DNA from 4 places in the Bradyrhizobium sp. 157 genome. Region 1 is predicted to be linked to each of the others. Evidence: predicted binding sites of a transcription regulator. Region 1 holds the regulator's gene; each other region holds the start of a gene.
What was found. Region 1 encodes LexA, which represses DNA repair genes until DNA is damaged. Its sites were predicted from a motif close to TGTTCNNNNTGTGTTCNG; they were not measured.

Region 1 (4,577 bases):
CGTCGTGTTCTTTGCGGTCCGGGCACTATTGGCGCTGTTTCCCGTGCTCACCGTCGGCTACGCGATCAAGAAGTGGTCGGCGGCGGCAGCCCTCGTTGCCGCCGCGTTTTATTTGCTGCTGTCGGGCGCCGAGGTTGCGACGCAAAGATCGTTCTTCATGACGGCCGTGGTGCTGATTGCCGTCATGGTCGATCGCCGCGCGATTACGTTTCGCACGCTCGCGGTCGCGGCCCTGATCGTGCTCACGGTCGCGCCGGAAGCGCTGGTGCATCCGAGTTTTCAGATGTCGTTTGCGGCGACACTCGGGTTGGTGGCGCTGGTGCAGATCGGCATGCCGCGCCTGTTCGCGACGGCGGATCATACCGCAACCGCGCGCGTGGCGCTGTGGGGCGGCCGCGAAGTCACCATGCTGCTGCTGGCCTCACTGATAGCGGGGCTTGCGACCACACCTTACGCGGCCTTTCACTTTCACCGGGTCACGCCTTACGGCGTGCTGGCCAACCTCGCGGCGATGCCGGTGGTGTCAGCACTGGTAATGCCGGCGGGCCTGTTCGGCCTCGTTGCGATGCCGTTCGGCTTCGATCGCCCGTTCTGGGCGGTCATGGGCGTCGGCATCGACTGGATGATCGTGGTCACGCAATGGGTCGCGGCGTTACCCGGTGCGGTCGGCCGGGTGCCGGCCTTCGGCATCGGCCCGCTGATTGCGGCAAGCCTCGGCATCATCCTGCTCGGCCTGTTGCGCACTCCGCTGCGCTGGTCGGGTGCGGCGCTGGTGCTGGCAGCGGCATTGTGGGCGGCGCGGGCACCGCAGCCGGACATCCTGATTTCCGCCGACGGGCGCAATGTCGGGGTCCGCGGCCAGGATGGCCGGCTGCACCTGATGCACGCGGCCAAGGGATCTCGGGACATCTTCCTTTTAAAGGAGTGGCTGGCGGCGGATGCGGATGCGCGGACGGCGGCTGACGCGTCGCTCACATCGGGCGTTTCATGCGACGATTTCGGCTGCGTCGTCCAATCCGCCGGTGGCGGCCTGATCGCGCAGGCCTTCAGGCCCGAGGCGCTGGCGGACGATTGCGAGCGCGCGGCGCTGATCGTGACGCTGCGGCAGGCCCCCGCAGCCTGTGGCGCTTCCGTTATCGATGCTGAACGGCTGCGGCGGCAGGGCGCGATGGCGTTGCGGCGCAGCCGGGAGGGATTTGTCGTCGATGCGGTCAAGCCGAGGGGCGTAGACCGCCCCTGGTCGCCGGTCATTGCTGACGAGAGCGAGGCCGACACCACCGTTCTTGCGCCGCGCATTGTGCCGCCCCGCGCGGTCGACGCCACGCCGGCCGAGGCAGATCTTCAGGCGGAGGAGTAGACGAGCGTCAGTGCTCGTCGACCGTGGGTTTGGCTGGTATTTCGAATGCACCGAGGTGGAATTCCTCCGGGGCATCAGGCGCCGAGGGCAGAGCGACCAGCGTGAACGACGCGTCGGGGAATTGCTGCCAGATTGCGAGATCTTCGGCCGTGATGGTGAGCCAGCCGTACCTGAACATGTACCGCCCGGGCTCAGTGACGCGCCCGGCTTTTTGCCACGTAACCTTGTTAACCACCGGCTGCCCCCTGCGGTGCCGAGTTCTGAAAAATGTACCACCATGATCCGCCGGCCTGGACCGGCGGATCATATGCGCGTGGGCGTTTATCCGGTCACGATCGATTCGGCCGTAGGTGCTTCCGTTACCTTTGGCGCACGTTCGCCACCGGTCTGGACCACCGGCAATTGCAGCACGGTCGCGCGCTGGCCTTCGCAAAGCTGCGTCACCAGCACATGGCTTCCATCGGGAAATTCGATCGCGTCATGATGACGGTCGGATATATGGGGGTCGATTTGATTGAACTTGCCGACCCGCCAGTCGGTGGTTCGAGTCCAGATCCACCGGTTGTCGTATTTGACGTCCTCAGCGAACGCCAGTTCGGTGCCGGGAAGCATGCAGACCGCCACTGCAGGCTCGCGTTCCGACGCAAAGCCGCGGGTCGATGTACCGCGGAATGTCGTTGTGATCAGCGTCTCGCCGACCTGGGCAGGCCGCGTAGCCACAGCATGCAGGCTATAGTCACACATCGGATGGCTCCCTCGTTTGAGATAGCTGACCCGTGTCTAGAAGGAGGCACAGGCCTCTATCAGAGTGGACATGGCGCAGAGCCTTTTCTTCTTTCTGGGCAATTCTGCGACTGGCGCACTGCGCCACATTCACAAACGCGCTAACGTGCCTTAGTTCCACACGCGCAACAAAAAACCCCGGCCGAGGGCCGGGGCTGGCTTTCGTCACGGCGCCGGAGCGCATAACGGGTCAGTATTTGCGGTACAGCCCGATCAGCTTGCCCTGAATCCGGACCCGGTTCGGCGGCAGGATGCGGACTTCATAGGCGGCGTTGGCCGGCTCGAGCGCAATCGAGGCGCCGCGGCGGCGGAAGCGCTTCAGGGTGGCCTCTTCCTCGTCGATCAACGCCACCACGATATCACCGGTGTCGGCGGTCTCGTTGCGCTGGATCAGCGCCATGTCGCCGTCGAGGATGCCGGCATCCACCATGGAATCGCCGCGCACTTCGAGCGCGTAATGCTCGCCGGAGCCGAGCATGTCCGGCGGCACGCTGATGGTGTGGCTGCGCGTCTGCAGCGCCTCGATCGGCGTACCGGCGGCAATCCGGCCCATGACAGGCACAGCGACTGGGCGATTGCCGTCGTCCTCGGCGGCCGGCGCGCTCACCGTGCGCTTGCCGAGCGTGCCCTCGATGACGCTCGGCGTGAAGCCGCGGCGGCCGTTGGCGGCGGCAGCGAGCTCGGGCAGCTTGATGACTTCGATGGCGCGGGCGCGGTTGGGCAGGCGGCGGATGAAGCCGCGCTCCTCCAACGCCGTGATGAGGCGGTGGATTCCGGATTTCGAGCGCAGATCGAGCGCATCCTTCATCTCGTCGAACGAGGGCGGCACGCCGGCCTCTTTCAGCCGTTCATTGATGAAACGCAGAAGTTCATACTGTTTGCGCGTAAGCATCGCGAGCAATCCCCCGGTTGGCGTCGTCTCGTTCCGAATCTTTAGCGCCCAGATCGTGGAGTCCCCAAACTCTCAACCAAAGACACTAGCAGTCGAAACAAATCATGAACGGACACTATATGTTCGATATGTGTTCCGCAACCATTTAATTTGAGGTGAACGCATTGCGGTTCCGGTCCAAGGTGCTGTTGGAACGCCGTTCGTCATTCCGGCAGCCGGAGCAACTCGCAACGCGATCCCTTTGCGGCAGCCGGCGCGAACGGCGGACGTATCACAAGTGCCCGTGCCGCAGCGAGATTCCCTGATAGTGACGAGTCCTGATGGTTCACCGGCACGGCGACCAGCGTGCCGTCGTCGCGGGCTTCGAGGCGAGCGCGAAGATAGTCTTCGCGCTGGTCGTTGGCGGCGAGATCGCAGCCGAGCAGGGCGTTTTCGCGCGGATGATTGACGTGGTCGCGGCCCGATAAGGCGCGAATCAGCGGCACCAGAAACAGGAAGCCGCAGACATAGGAGGAGACGGGATTGCCGGGCAGGCCGATCACCCGCATCGCGCCCAACCTGCCGTGCATCATCGGCTTGCCTGGCCGCATCGCGATCCGCCAGAACGCCATGGCGACGCCCTCGGCCTCCAGCGACCGCTTGACGAGGTCGTGGTCGCCGACCGAGGCGCCGCCCACGGTGATCAGGACGTCCGCGTCGGCGTTGCGGGCACGGCGGATGCCCTCCGTGGTGGCGGCGACGGTGTCGGCGGCGATCCCGAGGTCGATGATTTCTGCGCCCTCGGCTCGCGCCAGCGCTCGCAAGCCGTAGCCGTTGGAATAGACGATCTGGCCGGGGCTGGGGGTTGCGCCTGGCATCACCAGTTCGTCGCCGGTCGCCAGCATCGCCACTTTCGGGCGGCGGTGCACCGCAAGCTCCGGGTAGTTCATGCCGGCGGCAAGCGAGAGATCGCGGTCGGTGAGGCGGCGCCCGCGTTTGAGGAGGACGTCGCCTTCGCGGAAATCAACGCCCGCTGGGCGGATATGCCGTCCCGGAACGGCAGCTTCCGTGATGGTGATATGATCGCCCTCGATGGCAGCGTCTTCCTGGATGACGACGGCGTCTGCGCCATCGGGGATCACGCCGCCGGTAAAGATCCGCACCGCTTCGCCTGGGCCTACCTTCCGCTCGAACGGGCGGCCGGCGGCGACCTCGCCGATCACCTTCAGCCGTGCGCCGACATCGGCGGCGTCGGCCGCGCGCACCGCATAGCCGTCCATCGCCGACATCGCCTGCGGCGGCTGCGTCCGCCGCGCGGCGACGTCGCGTGCGAGAATGCGGTGATACGCTTCATCGAGCGCCACCATTTCTTCGGGCAGCGCCGCTGCGCCGGCAAGGATCGCGGCAAGCGCATCGGCAACCGGCATCAAGGCCACGCTGGCACTCCTGCTTCGACTTCATTGCGAGGAGCAGCGCGACGAAGCAATCCACACTTCCTTCCTGGCCATGGATTGCTTCGCTTCGCTCGCAATGACGGGGTAATCATCTAAATTCCAAGTGCTTAAA
Region 2 (4,577 bases), on a different contig from region 1:
GCACCACGATTTCGGTGCGGCTGGCGGAAAGGCGGATGAGATCGAAACCGAAACCGGGGTCGAGGGGATCGTTGAGCGCATCGAGCCGCTCGCGGAACAGGCGGTCGATCACTTCTGGCTTCGTCACCGGACGCCCGGTGTCTACGGGAATCGTCCGCACCGCGCCATCGGTGCGGAAGAAGCTCGCTTCCAGTCGCCGCGCGCCCTTGCCCTGCTTGTCCATCGCCGTAACCAGCATCGCGGCGAGCGCGGACAGGTTCATCGCGATCACGGTATCGGTGGCGACCGGATCGGGAAAGCGTTTCTCCACGATGTAATCCGGCAGCGGTTTTCGCGGGCTGATCGGCGCATCGCCCTGCCCGAGTGCCTGCTGCAACAGCGCCGTAAAAGACGCACCGAACCGCGCCGTGATTTCGTGGCGCCCGCGCGAGGCGACGTCGCCGATGGTCTTTAGCCCGGCGCGGCGCAGGCCGGCGGTGATGGCATCACCGGCGCCGAGCGCAGATACCGGCAACGGACTGACGGCTTCGGCCTCCTCGCCATCGGCAACGATCTTTCCGGAGGCGTGGCGCGTCAGCGTGCGGGCGCAGATCGCGGTGGAGGCGATTGCGGCGCTGATGGCAAAGCCGCGGCGGCTCAGCGCGCCGTTGACGATCTGCAGCAACGCACGCTCGCCGCCGAACAGATGGGCGCAGCCGGTGATGTCGAGATAGAGCCCATACGGCAGATCGAGCGCTACCAGTGGGGTGAAGCGGTCGCACCAGTCGGCGATGTCTTCGAGCGTCTTGCGGTCGGCGACTTCATCCGCGTCGTACACCGTCAGCTCGGGGCAGATCGCGCGGGCATTGGCGAGCGGTAGGCCGATCGAGAGGCCGGCCTGGACGGCGACCTCGTCGAGGGAATGGATCAGGATGGCATTGTGCTGCTTGGCGACGACGACGGAGGGGAAGATTTGCGTCATCTCGATAGTGGGACTCGCGGCGACACCCTCACCCCAACCCTCCCCCGCAAGCGGGAGAGGGAGCGCACCGGTCGTGTTGTTAGAGATATCAACCCGGGCACTGCTGTCGTTCCCTCCCCCCTTGCGGGGTCCGAGGCGAGCGAAGCTCGCTCTCGAGGTTAGGGAGAGGGATGGCGGCAACGGCGGTGCTTGTGGCTTACCCCTCTCCCCAGCCCTCCCCCGCAAGGGGGGAGGGAGCGCACTGCCCGTGTCGCAGACAGCATCGCTCGAAACCGCTTTGCAATTTTCAGCTTGCGCGGCGCTGGCCGGCGAAAGCTTGCGCTTGATGCGGTCGATGGGCAGGCGTGGCAGCCAGAGGCTGAGGATACGCCGACGGTTCACTGAATAGGCACTCATCACAATTCCATTCCATGATCCAGCGGCCGACCGGGCCATGACGGTTACGAACGAGCTGCGCGTCGAATACCGGCGCGCCCCAGGCGCTCCAAGGCGCCGCAGGCATTAAAGGCGCCGCAGGTATTGAAGACGCGCCCGGCGGCGAATGCGCCGCGCGCACGATCCATCGGGTCTCCGCGGTCGAGGGGCGCGGCTCCGCCGCCACCCGCAGCAGCAATGCGGTGACGCCCGAGGCTGCTGCGGCCAGCGTGAGCTTGCGGCTGGCGACGAGATCGAGCTGACGCGCCTGTCCCCAGACTTCCAGCACGACGGCACCGAGCGCGTCGCAGGCCAGCGCGTCGGCGGTGGTCCGCAGCGCGGCGTCGGTGTCGATGGCGCGCACGGTGACGAGCAGCCGCGGATCGAGACCCAATTCGCACAGCCCGCTCATCGACAGCGCGCCCGCTTCAATTTCCGAAAAATCCTGCCGTACCCAGACCAGCGGCCGGCGTGGCGATACCCTTCCCGCCAGCCCTGCGATGAAGCCGGTTGCTGATGCGCTCTGGTGTCCCTCGGCGAACACTTCATGCACCGTTGCGAGCGCAAGCCCACCCTGCAGCACGGCATCCGCCGCCTTATGGCCAAGCGCAATCTTATTGAGGTCATGCGCATCGCCATGCGCCTCCAGGCGCTCGATGCTTCCGCGCAAACTCGCAAGCGTGCTTGTGCGTGCGGTGCTCATCCGCCGTTCCTTCAGAAAATTGGCCTTTACCGCTTCTTCCCGAGTGAACGCGCGGCTGGCTCATTTGTTCATGATATGTTCTAATATAAAGCTAACAGCGTCGGCAGAGTCAATCGAGATCGACGCTTTGCCAATTCATGAGCGGAATCAAAGGGATTCAAATGGCTGGATTTTGAAGACCGTCATGGCCGGGCTTGCCGCCTTCGCTAAAGCTTCGGCGGCCGAGTGAGCTTGTGGCCCGGCGAAGCCTTGGCGGAGACGGGTCCCGGCCACGTCTTAGTCGCCGACGAAAGGAAAGACGTGGATGCCCGGGTCAAGCCCGGGCATGACGAGAACGGAGAGTGTGACATGCGCAACATCACCCTCGATAGCCAAACCGATTTCGATGGCTGGCGTAAAGCGGCCCGCGCGCTGGCGCTGAATGACGTGAAACCGTCCGACGTGAGCTGGCGCGTGGCTGACGATGCGCCCGAACTGTTCGAGCCGATCGCGCCGCCGCTCGAGCCGCCACAGGGCACCTTCAACGTGCCGGCCAGATTCGTCGAACTGGCGGAGGCTACCATCCTGCACCGCACCCCCGAGCGCTTCGCCCTGCTCTATCGCCTGCTATGGCGGTTGCGAACGCATCACGATCTGCTTGAACTCGCGACCGATCCTGACGTGGCTGAGATCACCGCGATGGCCAAGGCCGTGCGCCGCGACGAGCACAAGATGCATGTCCTTGTCCGCTTCCGCGAAATAGGCCGCGAGCAGAACTCGCACTTCGTCGCCTGGTTCGAGCCGGAGCACCACATCGTCGAACTGGCCGCCCCGTTCTTCGCGCGCCGCTTCGCCGACATGCCGTGGTCGATCCTGACGCCTGATCTCTGCGCGCATTGGGACGGCCTCGTTGTCTCGTTCACGCCGGGCGTCAGCAGAAGCGAAGCCCCTGGCGCGGACCGGCTGGAGGAAACCTGGCGGCGCTATTACGCCAGCATTTTCAATCCCGCCCGGCTGAAAGTGCAGACCATGCAAAAGGAGACGTCCCGGAACTACTGGCGGAACCTGCCGGAGGCTTCATCGATTAAACCCCTGATCGAAAGCGCCGGACACAGCGCAAACGCGATGATCGCGAATGCCGCGACCGAGCCGCAGAAGCGACCGGAACTGCCGAAAGCCAGCCATAAGGCAAGCGAAATGCCCCGCAAACACGCCGATGATATCGAGACGCTGCGCGAAGAAGCCGCCGATTGCCGCGCCTGTCATCTTTACAAGAATGCCACCCAGACCGTGTTCGGCGAAGGCCGCCAAACCGCGCGGATCATGCTGGTCGGCGAACAGCCCGGCGACAAGGAAGATCTCGCCGGAAAGCCGTTCGTGGGGCCCGCGGGGCAAATGCTCGACCGCGCGCTGGAAGAAGCCGGCATCGATCGCCGCACGGTTTACGTCACCAATGCGGTGAAGCATTTCAAGTTCGTCCCGCGCGGAAAGATCCGCCTGCACCAGAAGCCGAACACCCCGGAAATCAAGGCATGCCGGCAATGGTACGAACGCGAGCTGGCCGCGATCAAACCCGATCTGGTGGTGGCAATGGGCGCAACCGCAGCGCAAAGCGTGTTCGGGAAAATTACGCCGATCAACAAGAACCGCGGCCGCGCGATTGATCTCGCCGACGGCACCAGGGCGCTGGTGACGGTACACCCGTCCTATCTGCTGCGGTTGCCGGACGCCGATGCCAAAGCGCGCGAATACCGGCGCTTCGTCCAGGACCTCAAAATCGCCGCCGACGTGCTGCGAAAATCGGCACATGCGGCCTGAATTCCGCCAGTCCGACAGCCGCAATTTCTGGTGAAATATAACGGGAAAATTGACAATCCCGCTTACAACCATTAATTGATAGAAGACACAATCGCATTCTCAAGGGAATGTGGGACGTCTGCTCACGCTACGATGCCCCACATGGTCGACGCGCTGCGCGGTTCCCTACCTCCAGCCCCGGCGCCGCGCAGCGCGCGACCCACTTCCTCCAGCGCCTTGCGTTGTACGCAAATGGGACCGCTCGGCGTTCTACCGATGCGGACCTTCCAGCGGTATAGATCGAGCGCTTCTAGCCTCTCGCCGCGGCCTCCAGTTCTGCAATATCGAACTTGACCATCTTCAGCATGGCTTCCGTAACGCGCTTGGCTTTTGCGGGGTCGGGATCATTCATCAATTCGCCGAGCCGTTTGGGCGCAATCTGCCAGGACAGGCCCCAACGGTCTTGCAGCCAGCCGCATTGCTCGATCTTACCGCCTTCCCTCAAGGCATCCCACAAATGGTCGATCTCGGCCTGCGTGTCGCATTCGACCATAATCGAAAAACTGTGGTTGAACGGGTCGAGGGGACCCGCCTCGATCGCCATATAGCGCTGGTCGCCCAGGCTGAAGGCTGTGATCTTGACGCTGCCCGCAGGTCCGCTCGGAGTGTCGGCAGGCACGGTCGAGGTCCAATGGACCGCAGAGCCAGGAACCAGCGAAGTGT
Region 3 (4,577 bases), on a different contig from region 1:
GAGGCCTGGTCGAGATCCTTCATCTCGCTGGCGATCTTGCTCCGCTCCAGCACGCCGAGCGCTTCGACGAGCTGGAACGCGATGCCGCGCGCGATTCCCGTGATGTCCTCGGCCTTGGACAGGCCGAACAGCGGGCCCAACAGCTTTTCGATATGCGTCTTCAGCCACAGATCGAGCCGCGCCTGCACGGCCTCGCGCGACGCGCCGGACAGCCGCTCGTCGGCAATGATGCGGATGCGCGGATGCAGCGCGTCGTCGGCGGCGACGAGCTTTGCCACCGCATCGCCGGTCCAGCGGATGGTGCCGTCGGAGGTCAGCACGAACTGATCGTCCGGCGCGGCGCTAAGTTTGCCGGCGCGCGCGTCGATCTCGCTCGCCAGCACCTGCTGGGCGGCCGCCTGCAGCGCTTTCGCGTCCGAGCCGGCTTCCGCCGCATCGGGCGCGAAGGTAAATCCATCGAGCCGGCCGATCGCGTGGCCTTCCACAATCACTTCGCCGGTCTTGCCAATTTCCGTATTCAAAACTGAGTTCTCCCGCAGGCGGCGCATCAATACACTGGTCCGCCGGTCAACGAAACGCTCCGTAAGGCGTTCATGCAGCGCATCGGATAATTTATTTTCCACCTCACGGGTGATCCCCTGCCAGTGGTCGGGGTCGGACAGCCAGTCCGGCCGGTTGGCGACGAAGGTCCAGGTGCGAATTTGCGCGATCCGGCCCGACAGCGTGTCGATATCGCCGGTAACGCGGTCGGCCTGGTCGACCTGGGCGCCAAACCATGCGTCGGGTATCCGACCCTTTCGCATCAGGAATGCATAAAGCGTGGTCACGAGTTCGGCGTGGGCAGCGGGTGCGATCTTGCGGTAATCCGGGATCTGGCAGGCGTCCCACAGCCGTTCCACGGCTGATGCGCCGTGGGCCATTTCCCTCACCTCGCCGTCGCGCGCCGCATGATCGAGCACGCGCAAATCTTCGGCAATCGGCGCGCGGGTCAGCGCGTCGTGGCCCGGCGGCAGCGCCAGCGAGACCTGCAGCGCGCCGAGCGAGGAGAAATCCAGCTTCGAATTGCGCCATTGCAGCATTTTGACGGTATCGAAGGTGTGGTTCTGCAGCGCGTTCACCAGTTCCGGCTCGAACGGTGCACAGCGGCCCGTGGTGCCGAAGGTGCCGTTGCGCGTCGCGCGCCCGGCGCGGCCCGCGATCTGCGCGAACTCGGCCGGATTGAGCCTGCGGAACTGATAGCCGTCATATTTGCGATCGGAGGCAAAGGCGACGTGATCGACGTCGAGGTTCAGCCCCATGCCGACCGCATCGGTGGCGACGAGATAGTCGACGTCGCCGTTCTGGAACATCGCGACTTGCGCATTGCGCGTGCGTGGCGAGAGCGAGCCGAGCACGACCGCCGCGCCGCCATGCTGCCTGCGGATCAATTCGGCGATCGCATAGACTTCATCGGCCGAGAACGCGACGATTGCGGTGCGCCGCGGCTGGCGCGTGATCTTGCGGTCGCCGGCGAATTCGAGCTGCGACAGCCGGGGACGCGTGACGATGGACGCGCCCGGCAGCAGCCGCTCGATGATCGGGCGCATGGTGGCGGCGCCAAGCAGCAGCGTCTCGTCGCGGCCGCGGCGGTGCAGGATGCGATCGGTGAAGACATGCCCGCGCTCCAGATCGGCCGCGATCTGGATTTCGTCGACGGCGAGAAACGAGACGTCGAGGTCGCGCGGCATCGCTTCGACGGTGGAAACCCAGTAGCGCGGATTCTTCGGCTTGATCTTCTCTTCGCCGGTGACGAGCGCGACCGCTTCGCTGCCGGCGCGCGCCGCGATCTTGTTGTAGACCTCGCGCGCCAGGAGCCGCAGCGGCAGGCCGATCACGCCGGACGAGTGCCCCAGCATCCGCTCGATGGCCAGATGCGTCTTGCCGGTGTTGGTCGGCCCGAGCACGGCAGTAACGCCCGCGCCGCGCGCGCGTTCGGTTGTGAACGTAGAAGGAGAGAAAGCCATTCTGTGCAGGTGTTTCTTATTTAAGTGCGAGCGCTCACCCCGTCATTGCGAGCCAACGGGTCGGCGCAAAAGCGCCGCCCGATGATGAACTCCGCGAAGCAATCCATAGCGCCACGTGTGGAGGTATGGATTGCTTCGTCGCTTCGCTCCTCGCAATGATGGAAAAACGCGGAGTTTCTCTTTCGTTTGGCACCAGCTGCGCCGATTCTGTTTCACTTTGCGACGGTGATGCGGTCGCGGCTTAAGCTCTGGAACGAGTCTGGAACGAATCGCGTCCGAATCGCTGACTCCTCCCGAGACCCGATACGTTCACCGCAACATCTCGCGCTGAAGCGCACCCGGCGGCACTAGATCAAGTTTACAGCGGCTCCACAAGCGACGGTTTCGGGACTAATTTCTTAAAAAGAACGAGGCAGCGGAGTCGAATCAGAACCGGGGAAGAGTCAACATGATTCATGCTGCCACTCATGTCGCTTTACTGGCACCGGTGCCACCACAAACAAAGCTATGTTCCCTCCCCCCTTGCGGGGTCGAGACGAGCGAAGCTCGCTCTTAGGGCTAGGGAGAGGGTTGGCGGCAACGGCGGTGCTCGTGGCTTACCCCTCTCCCCGACCCTCCCCCGCAAGGGAGGAGGGAGCGATAGAGTCTTCGTCCCTCACTTAATCATCGCAACCCTCGGCCGGCTCTCTCCGCTCCCTCGCCCCGCTCTTCGCGGGGAGAGGGTCGGGGTGAGGGGCTGTCTCCGCGAGTCCCGCTGTGGAAACAGCCCCTCACCCGGATTGCTGCGCAATCCGACCTCTCCCCGCGAAGAGCGGGGCGAGGTGACTTCAAACTCAATTCGTCTTCGCCACCCGTGGCGGCATCGCTGACGTCACGAACGACGTCGCTTCCAGCATCGCCAGGCCAAACGGCGTCGGGATCGTCATACGGAACGGAACCAGGACGCGCGTGCCGGCGATCGGCACGAAGGTGATCTCCATCTTTCGCTCGGCGGCGAGATATTTGATCACGGGGCGATCGGGGATGTAGCCTGCAACCGGGTTGAAATAGATCGCGCAGACCAGCGCCGGCCCGTGATAGCCCTTTTCGGCCTTCACGGTTTCCATGCGCTTGTAGTCGAGCTTGAGATCGTAGCGCAGCCGGCCGTCAAAGATCCCGGCCCCCGTGCGGCAGGAATCCGGCGCCAGCACCTCGCCATTGCCGGGCACGCGCAGCATCGAGCCGGTCATGGGATCGAGCACGCTTTTGCGGTGCGCCTCGGTGACGACGATCCGGTCGGGATCGACCGGCGGCGCCGGGTCGATCGAAAAATCCTTCACGTTGCCGTTGGCCAGCACGAGGCGGATGGTCTCGGATTTCTTCTGCGTGGTGGTGGTCGCGGTATAGGCGTTCGCCACCAGCGCGCCGTTGATGACGCGGCCCTGGCTGGCGCCGGAGCCGGTGCCGCCGGAAAACGCCTTCAACAGCCCGGCCGTGCCGCCTTGCGCGGAGGCCGAGAACACGTCGTCGCCGATTTCGATGGTCCAGCTTCCTTTGCCGACGGGGATGCCCGCCAGCGTCGCCTCATACTGCGCATCCAGCCGCCCCTGCGCGGAAGCGGCCTGCGGCGCGAGCGCTGCCCACGCGGCGGCGCACAAGCCGATGACGAGGCCAAGCCTTGCGGAGAGGGTTTGGCGCGAAACGGCGCATCTGGCAGTCACGAATGAGAAATCCCGGGATCGGCGCGAGCTGATGTTCATTTAGGCAAAAATATCCGGCAAACAACGCGTGTTTTCGCGAAAACCACGCTTCCTAGGGACCTTTCATCGCCGCCCGCGGCTCGCGGGAAGCCAAAGTCTTTTCTCAAGCGAAAGCCATGATGTCGGCGCGGATTGCGCCCTTTATATGATGGCCTAAGTGGCTGGAACCCCTTAGAAAGGGGCCCGATTTCGCGGGGCGGACATAGCGTTTTCAAGCGAAGTGGACTTCCGGTTCGCGTGAAGAAAACGCGTCAACAAAATCAGAGGCTTGGAACCCCGGCACGGGGCTTCCAAAGCCCCCAAGAACCTTGACCCCGTGGCCGTCTCCCCCTATACGTCCGCGGTTCCTGGAAATGGACGCGATTTTGGACCCCCGCGGGCGCCTGCGAGAAGCGGCTCGGCTATGGCGGGGATGGAAGAGGATTTTTCGAAATGTCCCGGCGCTGCGAACTGACGGCCAAGGGCCCCCAGGTGGGCCACAAGGTGAGCCACTCGAACATCAAGACCAAGCGGCGCTTCCTGCCGAACCTGGTCAACGTCACCTTCATCTCGGACGCCCTCGCCCGCAACGTGCGCCTGCGCGTCTCGACCAATGCGCTCAAGAGCGTCGACCACAATGGCGGCCTCGATAAGTATTTGTTGAAGGCCAAGGCCGACATCCTCTCCCCCCGCGCCCTCGATCTGAAGCGCGCGATCGAGAAGAAGGTCGGCAAGCCCGCGCCTGTGAAGAAGGCGAGCTGAGCGAAGTTTAAATCGGCGGATCGGAGTTTGAAGCGGCCGGGTCGGAAGACCCGGCCGTTTTTGTTTTCGACCGCGATCCAGACAGCACTGTAGA
Region 4 (4,577 bases), on a different contig from region 1:
AGGCCTCCGGCGTCGGCGCGCGATAGGCCTGCCAGGCCGCGCTCGCTGTCGCCAATTCCTTTTCCGTGATGTCAACGGCCGGCGGCTGCCACCTGCCGAGCCGTTCAAGCTCAATCATCGCGAGGTCAACCAGACGAAACTTCAACTTCGCGACAGTCTCCGGATAAGATCGGAAATAATCGAGCAGCCAGATCAGTTGCAACTGCGCATTGGGTTGCGTGTCGAACCATAGTTCGACGGTCTCGTAGTGCTGACAGAATTCAGCCAGACTGAGATCCCTGCGACTTCTGTTTTTGGTTTTATTCCACCCGGTGGCAAAGTCCGACCAGTGATGCCCCGGTGCGACATCGGACGTGCCCGGGCCAAGACAGGTTGCGAGTTCGTCCGGCGAAGGCAACGGTCCCCAGCCGAAGCGAAAGAAGAAAGTAAGCGCGAGATCGGCGAATTCCGACTTGGTGAATTCCGGGATCAGCCAGCCGGTCAGGATCAGAGGCTTCATCACACCCACCCACACCACCAAACAAAACGGGCGCTGAGAACGTCGGCAACTCAACGTCCGCAGCGCCCGTCCGTCACTTCAGGCCTTAACCCCTGAAGCATTTCCAAAGCTTATTCGTCTGCCGGCTCCTCGCCCTCGGCGTCGCGCTCGGCGGGACCGGCCAGAATCTGCTCGGCGATCAGGCCGGAGTTCTGGCGAATCGCCATCTCGATCTTGGCAGTCATGTCAGGGTTGGCCTTGAGGAAGGCTTTTGCGTTCTCGCGTCCCTGGCCGAGCCGCTGGCTGTCATAGGAAAACCAGGCGCCGGATTTTTCGACGATGCCGGCCTTGACGCCGAGGTCGAGGATCTCGCCCATCTTGGAGACGCCCTCGCCATACATGATGTCGAACTCGACCTGCTTGAAGGGCGGCGCCAGCTTGTTCTTCACCACCTTGACGCGGGTGGTGTTGCCGACGACTTCGTCGCGCTCCTTGATCGCGCCGATGCGGCGAATGTCGAGGCGGACGGAGGCGTAAAATTTCAGCGCGTTGCCCCCGGTGGTGGTTTCAGGCGAGCCGTACATCACGCCGATCTTCATGCGGATCTGGTTGATGAAGATCACCATGGTGTTGGACTTGTTAATCGAGGCGGTGAGCTTGCGCAGCGCCTGGCTCATCAGCCGCGCCTGCAGACCGGGCAGCGCATCGCCCATCTCGCCTTCGAGTTCGGCCTTCGGCACCAGGGCCGCCACCGAATCGACCACCAGCACATCGATCGCGCCGGAGCGCACCAGCGTGTCGCAGATTTCCAAGGCCTGCTCGCCGGTATCGGGCTGCGAGATCAGGAGCTCGTCGATGTTGACACCGAGCTTGCGCGCATAGACCGGGTCAAGCGCATGTTCGGCGTCGATGAAGGCGCAGATGCCGCCCTTCTTCTGCCCTTCCGCCACCGTGTGCAGCGCCAGCGTGGTCTTGCCGGAGGATTCCGGCCCGTAGATTTCGACCACCCGCCCCTTCGGCAGCCCGCCGACGCCGAGCGCGATGTCGAGCCCGAGCGAGCCCGACGACACCGTCTCGACGTCCATCGAGCGATCGTTCTTGCCCAGCTTCATCACCGAGCCCTTGCCGAACTGGCGCTCGATCTGGGAGAGCGCGGCGGACAGGGCCTTGGTCTTATCCATGGAGGATCCTTCAACGATACGCAGGGCAGTAGCGGACATAATACGTGCTCCTTATGGCGGGGATTCGCGAGCGGGAAAACGGCGGTGAGCAGCTTTTAGGATTCGATTTCGTTTAGAAGATTTGTACCACCTTTGTTCCATGTTCGCAATATGTTCTTTTCGCCGGATTCATTTCCGAGTCCTTCGCCCGTACAAAATAAAAAGAGGGCCGCCTCTCGGCGGCCCTCTGCCGGTACAAATTGGTTCGGAATGAAAAGCAGCCCCGGCGACATTAAGCATAGATTCATCCACACGCATTTTTGGAGTCCGTAACACCACGGTGTTTCGGTACCGGAACTTCGAATCTTCAATCCCAGCTCGCGGCATGTCCTGACGCAGATGGCCACCCCCGCACTTCGCCTTTCGTTGGCCGGACGGTCCCCCAACTACGCAAACCCACGGCTGGGCACGAAGTGCAGCATCGGCTTCCGGCGACCGCACCGGACGGCGAGCCCAATTCGCGAGCCCAATTCGTATGTGTCCGTCGTCTGCCTCGCCTGTACCCGGCTTCATTTGGTCCATAGGAAACCGGGAAGCTTTTGGGCGAGGACTGACATCGCGCCCCACCCTGCCTCGCTGGGCTGGCGCCTTCCGCGCCCGGCCCCAAGTCCGGACGCACGATCAGCGTGAGACCACCGACTTAAGTATAGTTTCGTACTTTTCCCCGGAACGGATTTCGCCGCAATGCGTATTCGCAGCAGGTGTGACGGGTAATGACAGTAGTAAACGGGGAACCAGTATTGTGCCGGGCAAGAAATACCTCACGGAACAAGCGGCAACCTTTCTCAAATTTGCAATGGCCACTACGGATCCGGAGGTCGCCGCGGGCTTTCTCGATAAGGCCGCCGACCTTCGGGCCAGAAGTGAAGGGGCGCCCGACGCCAGCCCCCGGGCGCCTGATGTAGAGCAGCCGGAAAGCTAGCTCTCGCGATGAGGCCGCCGAACGGCGGCCTCATCGTGTCCGATCTGCAAATCGGGACGTGGTGACATCGCCTACAATTTTAGGCGTGCTTGCGGTTAGATCTGAACCGTCCATCAAGGCGCCGCACGCTATGCTCAGCGGCATGCAGACACAAACGACCGCCCCGTGGCCGCCCTTGCCTACGAACCCATCCTGCCGACGCTTCAACACCATGGCGCTGATCTCCTCACATGGCTGTTGAACCTCAGCCGCACGCCGGAGCCGTCAAGGCTGCCGCAGCCCGTCCGGCCGGACGCGCCATCGCGAACCCATATTCCGCCGCGGCAGCCTTATCCATCGCGGCAGGAATAGGAAGCCGGGCACCCCGGACATCCCGGATGGCCGTCCAAGCGGGCAGGTACTCCCCACGCGGCCCCCTTCGGCGTGCTCATCGCCCAGTAAATTTGTCTCGGGCGCGTTGAACCTTTTTCCTATCGCCCCCGACAACATTCTTGCCTGGGATATTGCATCACTCGGGGAATAGGCCTGCGCCGCCAAGCGACCATACTCCGCTTGCGCGGCGCAGTGCTTTTTGTGCGTCGCGGAAATTGGGGCGGCAAGGGAATTCGGCAAGGGAATTCGGTCACGCCCATGGGTTGTCGATGGGAGGGAGCGGATTTCGGCCATGTGCGTCGCGGCAAAGGCATTGTCAGCGGCTGTAACAATTCCAATTTTAAATGAGAGGTCCGGTTTGAAGCGGTCGAGAGCCGCAGCGGGATTTCCATATGATCCACAAGGGCGTCGAATACACCGTGACGGCGGTCGCTCCGGGCATCTGGAAATGGCAATTCCGTATCGGGGACAGGGTCGTCACGGGCAAGACCGAAGCCAAGCTCAATCTGCTTGCCATCCGGCGGGTCCAGCTCCGGATTGATCGGGAGCTGAAAAAGGCCAAACGGGAATAACCCACTCGGCGGCCGCTTCCGCAGCCTTCCACCGGAGAAATTTCTCCGCAACTCATCGGCTTAGAGCCGAGCGATAACCCGGTTTACGTGCCCGATAACGTGCTTGGGCCCGTAAAAGCCCGGAGTTGATCTTTCAATACGCGAGGCATCCACTCCCGGCGGACGGGGATCTCGGGGCCAACGGCGGCCCCTTTTGCATTTGGTCAGCTTGCCATGCCGCTCTTTTTCTTCAGCGTTAGACATGGCGAGGATGCATGTGTCAGCACTGACGGTGCGGAATTTGCCGATCACAACGCCGCGTGGAAGGAAATGACCGGGTCTGCGGCGACATGATCGCGGACGTTTCCCGCAAGTTGCCCGAAAACGCCGAGTGGCAGATGGAATTGCTGGATGAATCCAAAAAGCCGATATTCCGGATTCGCCTGGTAGCCGAGACGCTGCAGGATGCCGATTAAACGAAAGGCAGATCAGTCAGGCATGGGCCTTCCGGGAAGCCGCATCGGGTTCACTTGGCGGCGCGACGCCATTGCGCAGCTTCCGGGCGGAGACGAAGCGGACGCCGACCAATTCGCCCCTGCGCCAGATCAGCGTGCATACCCGCCGCACCTCGCCGCCTGCGGTGAGAGAAAGGCCGAACACCCTGGGAACCGCAAGGTCGCCCACATCCAGGGAGGCGCCGTTCTCGGAAATGTCGAGGATGTAGCACTCGATCCATGGCGCATCCGGCGCCGGAATCAGGAAACCTGGCTTGCGCAAGTCGACCCGAACGAATTTGCGGGCACCAAGGTCTTTGCGGTCTCTCGCCATGATGTCTCCTGAGCGGAGAACACTAGGCGGAATACCTGAATACCGGGTTATTGGAATCCGGCAAAAATCGAGGAGTCGGTGTTAATTCCGGCGGGAGGTGAGCTGCGTCGCCTAATCGGCGCTGGCAAGCCGGCGCATGGTGAATTCGATGTCGCCACTGGGCAGCTCGCGCCAGCTTTCGACCGAGCTCATATAGGCGGCCTTGG

Region 2: IVA95_RS21650 (DNA repair protein) is a predicted target of LexA. The motif match lies at 2,144-2,161, and genes of this name have one in related genera.
Region 3: IVA95_RS22050 (helicase-related protein) is a predicted target of LexA. The motif match lies at 2,253-2,270, and genes of this name have one in related genera.
Region 4: recA (recombinase RecA) is a predicted target of LexA. The motif match lies at 1,800-1,817, and genes of this name have one in related genera.

What each region holds. Positions count from the first base shown of each region.
Region 1 covers NZ_JADPKF010000088.1:7,580-12,156, forward strand. Annotated here, with positions in the region: gene IVA95_RS24680 (ComEC/Rec2 family competence protein) at 1-1,357, shown strand, start outside; gene IVA95_RS24685 (hypothetical protein) at 1,365-1,592, opposite strand; gene IVA95_RS24690 (hypothetical protein) at 1,679-2,101, opposite strand; gene lexA (transcriptional repressor LexA) at 2,331-3,032, opposite strand; gene glp (gephyrin-like molybdotransferase Glp) at 3,236-4,447, opposite strand.
Region 2 covers NZ_JADPKF010000081.1:25,695-30,271, reverse strand. Annotated here, with positions in the region: gene IVA95_RS21655 (DNA polymerase Y family protein) at 1-961, opposite strand, end outside; gene IVA95_RS21650 (DNA repair protein) at 1,248-2,078, opposite strand; gene IVA95_RS21645 (UdgX family uracil-DNA binding protein) at 2,427-3,875, shown strand; gene IVA95_RS21640 (VOC family protein) at 4,165-4,577, opposite strand, start outside.
Region 3 covers NZ_JADPKF010000082.1:4,455-9,031, forward strand. Annotated here, with positions in the region: gene IVA95_RS22050 (helicase-related protein) at 1-2,003, opposite strand, end outside; gene IVA95_RS22055 (DUF3108 domain-containing protein) at 2,837-3,646, opposite strand; gene rpmB (50S ribosomal protein L28) at 4,175-4,483, shown strand.
Region 4 covers NZ_JADPKF010000120.1:18,239-22,815, forward strand. Annotated here, with positions in the region: gene IVA95_RS35700 (hypothetical protein) at 1-499, opposite strand, end outside; gene recA (recombinase RecA) at 610-1,698, opposite strand; gene IVA95_RS35710 (hypothetical protein) at 3,385-3,564, shown strand; partial or broken gene IVA95_RS35715 (hypothetical protein) at 3,778-4,019, shown strand; gene IVA95_RS35720 (PilZ domain-containing protein) at 4,036-4,371, opposite strand; gene IVA95_RS35725 (hypothetical protein) at 4,483-4,577, opposite strand, start outside.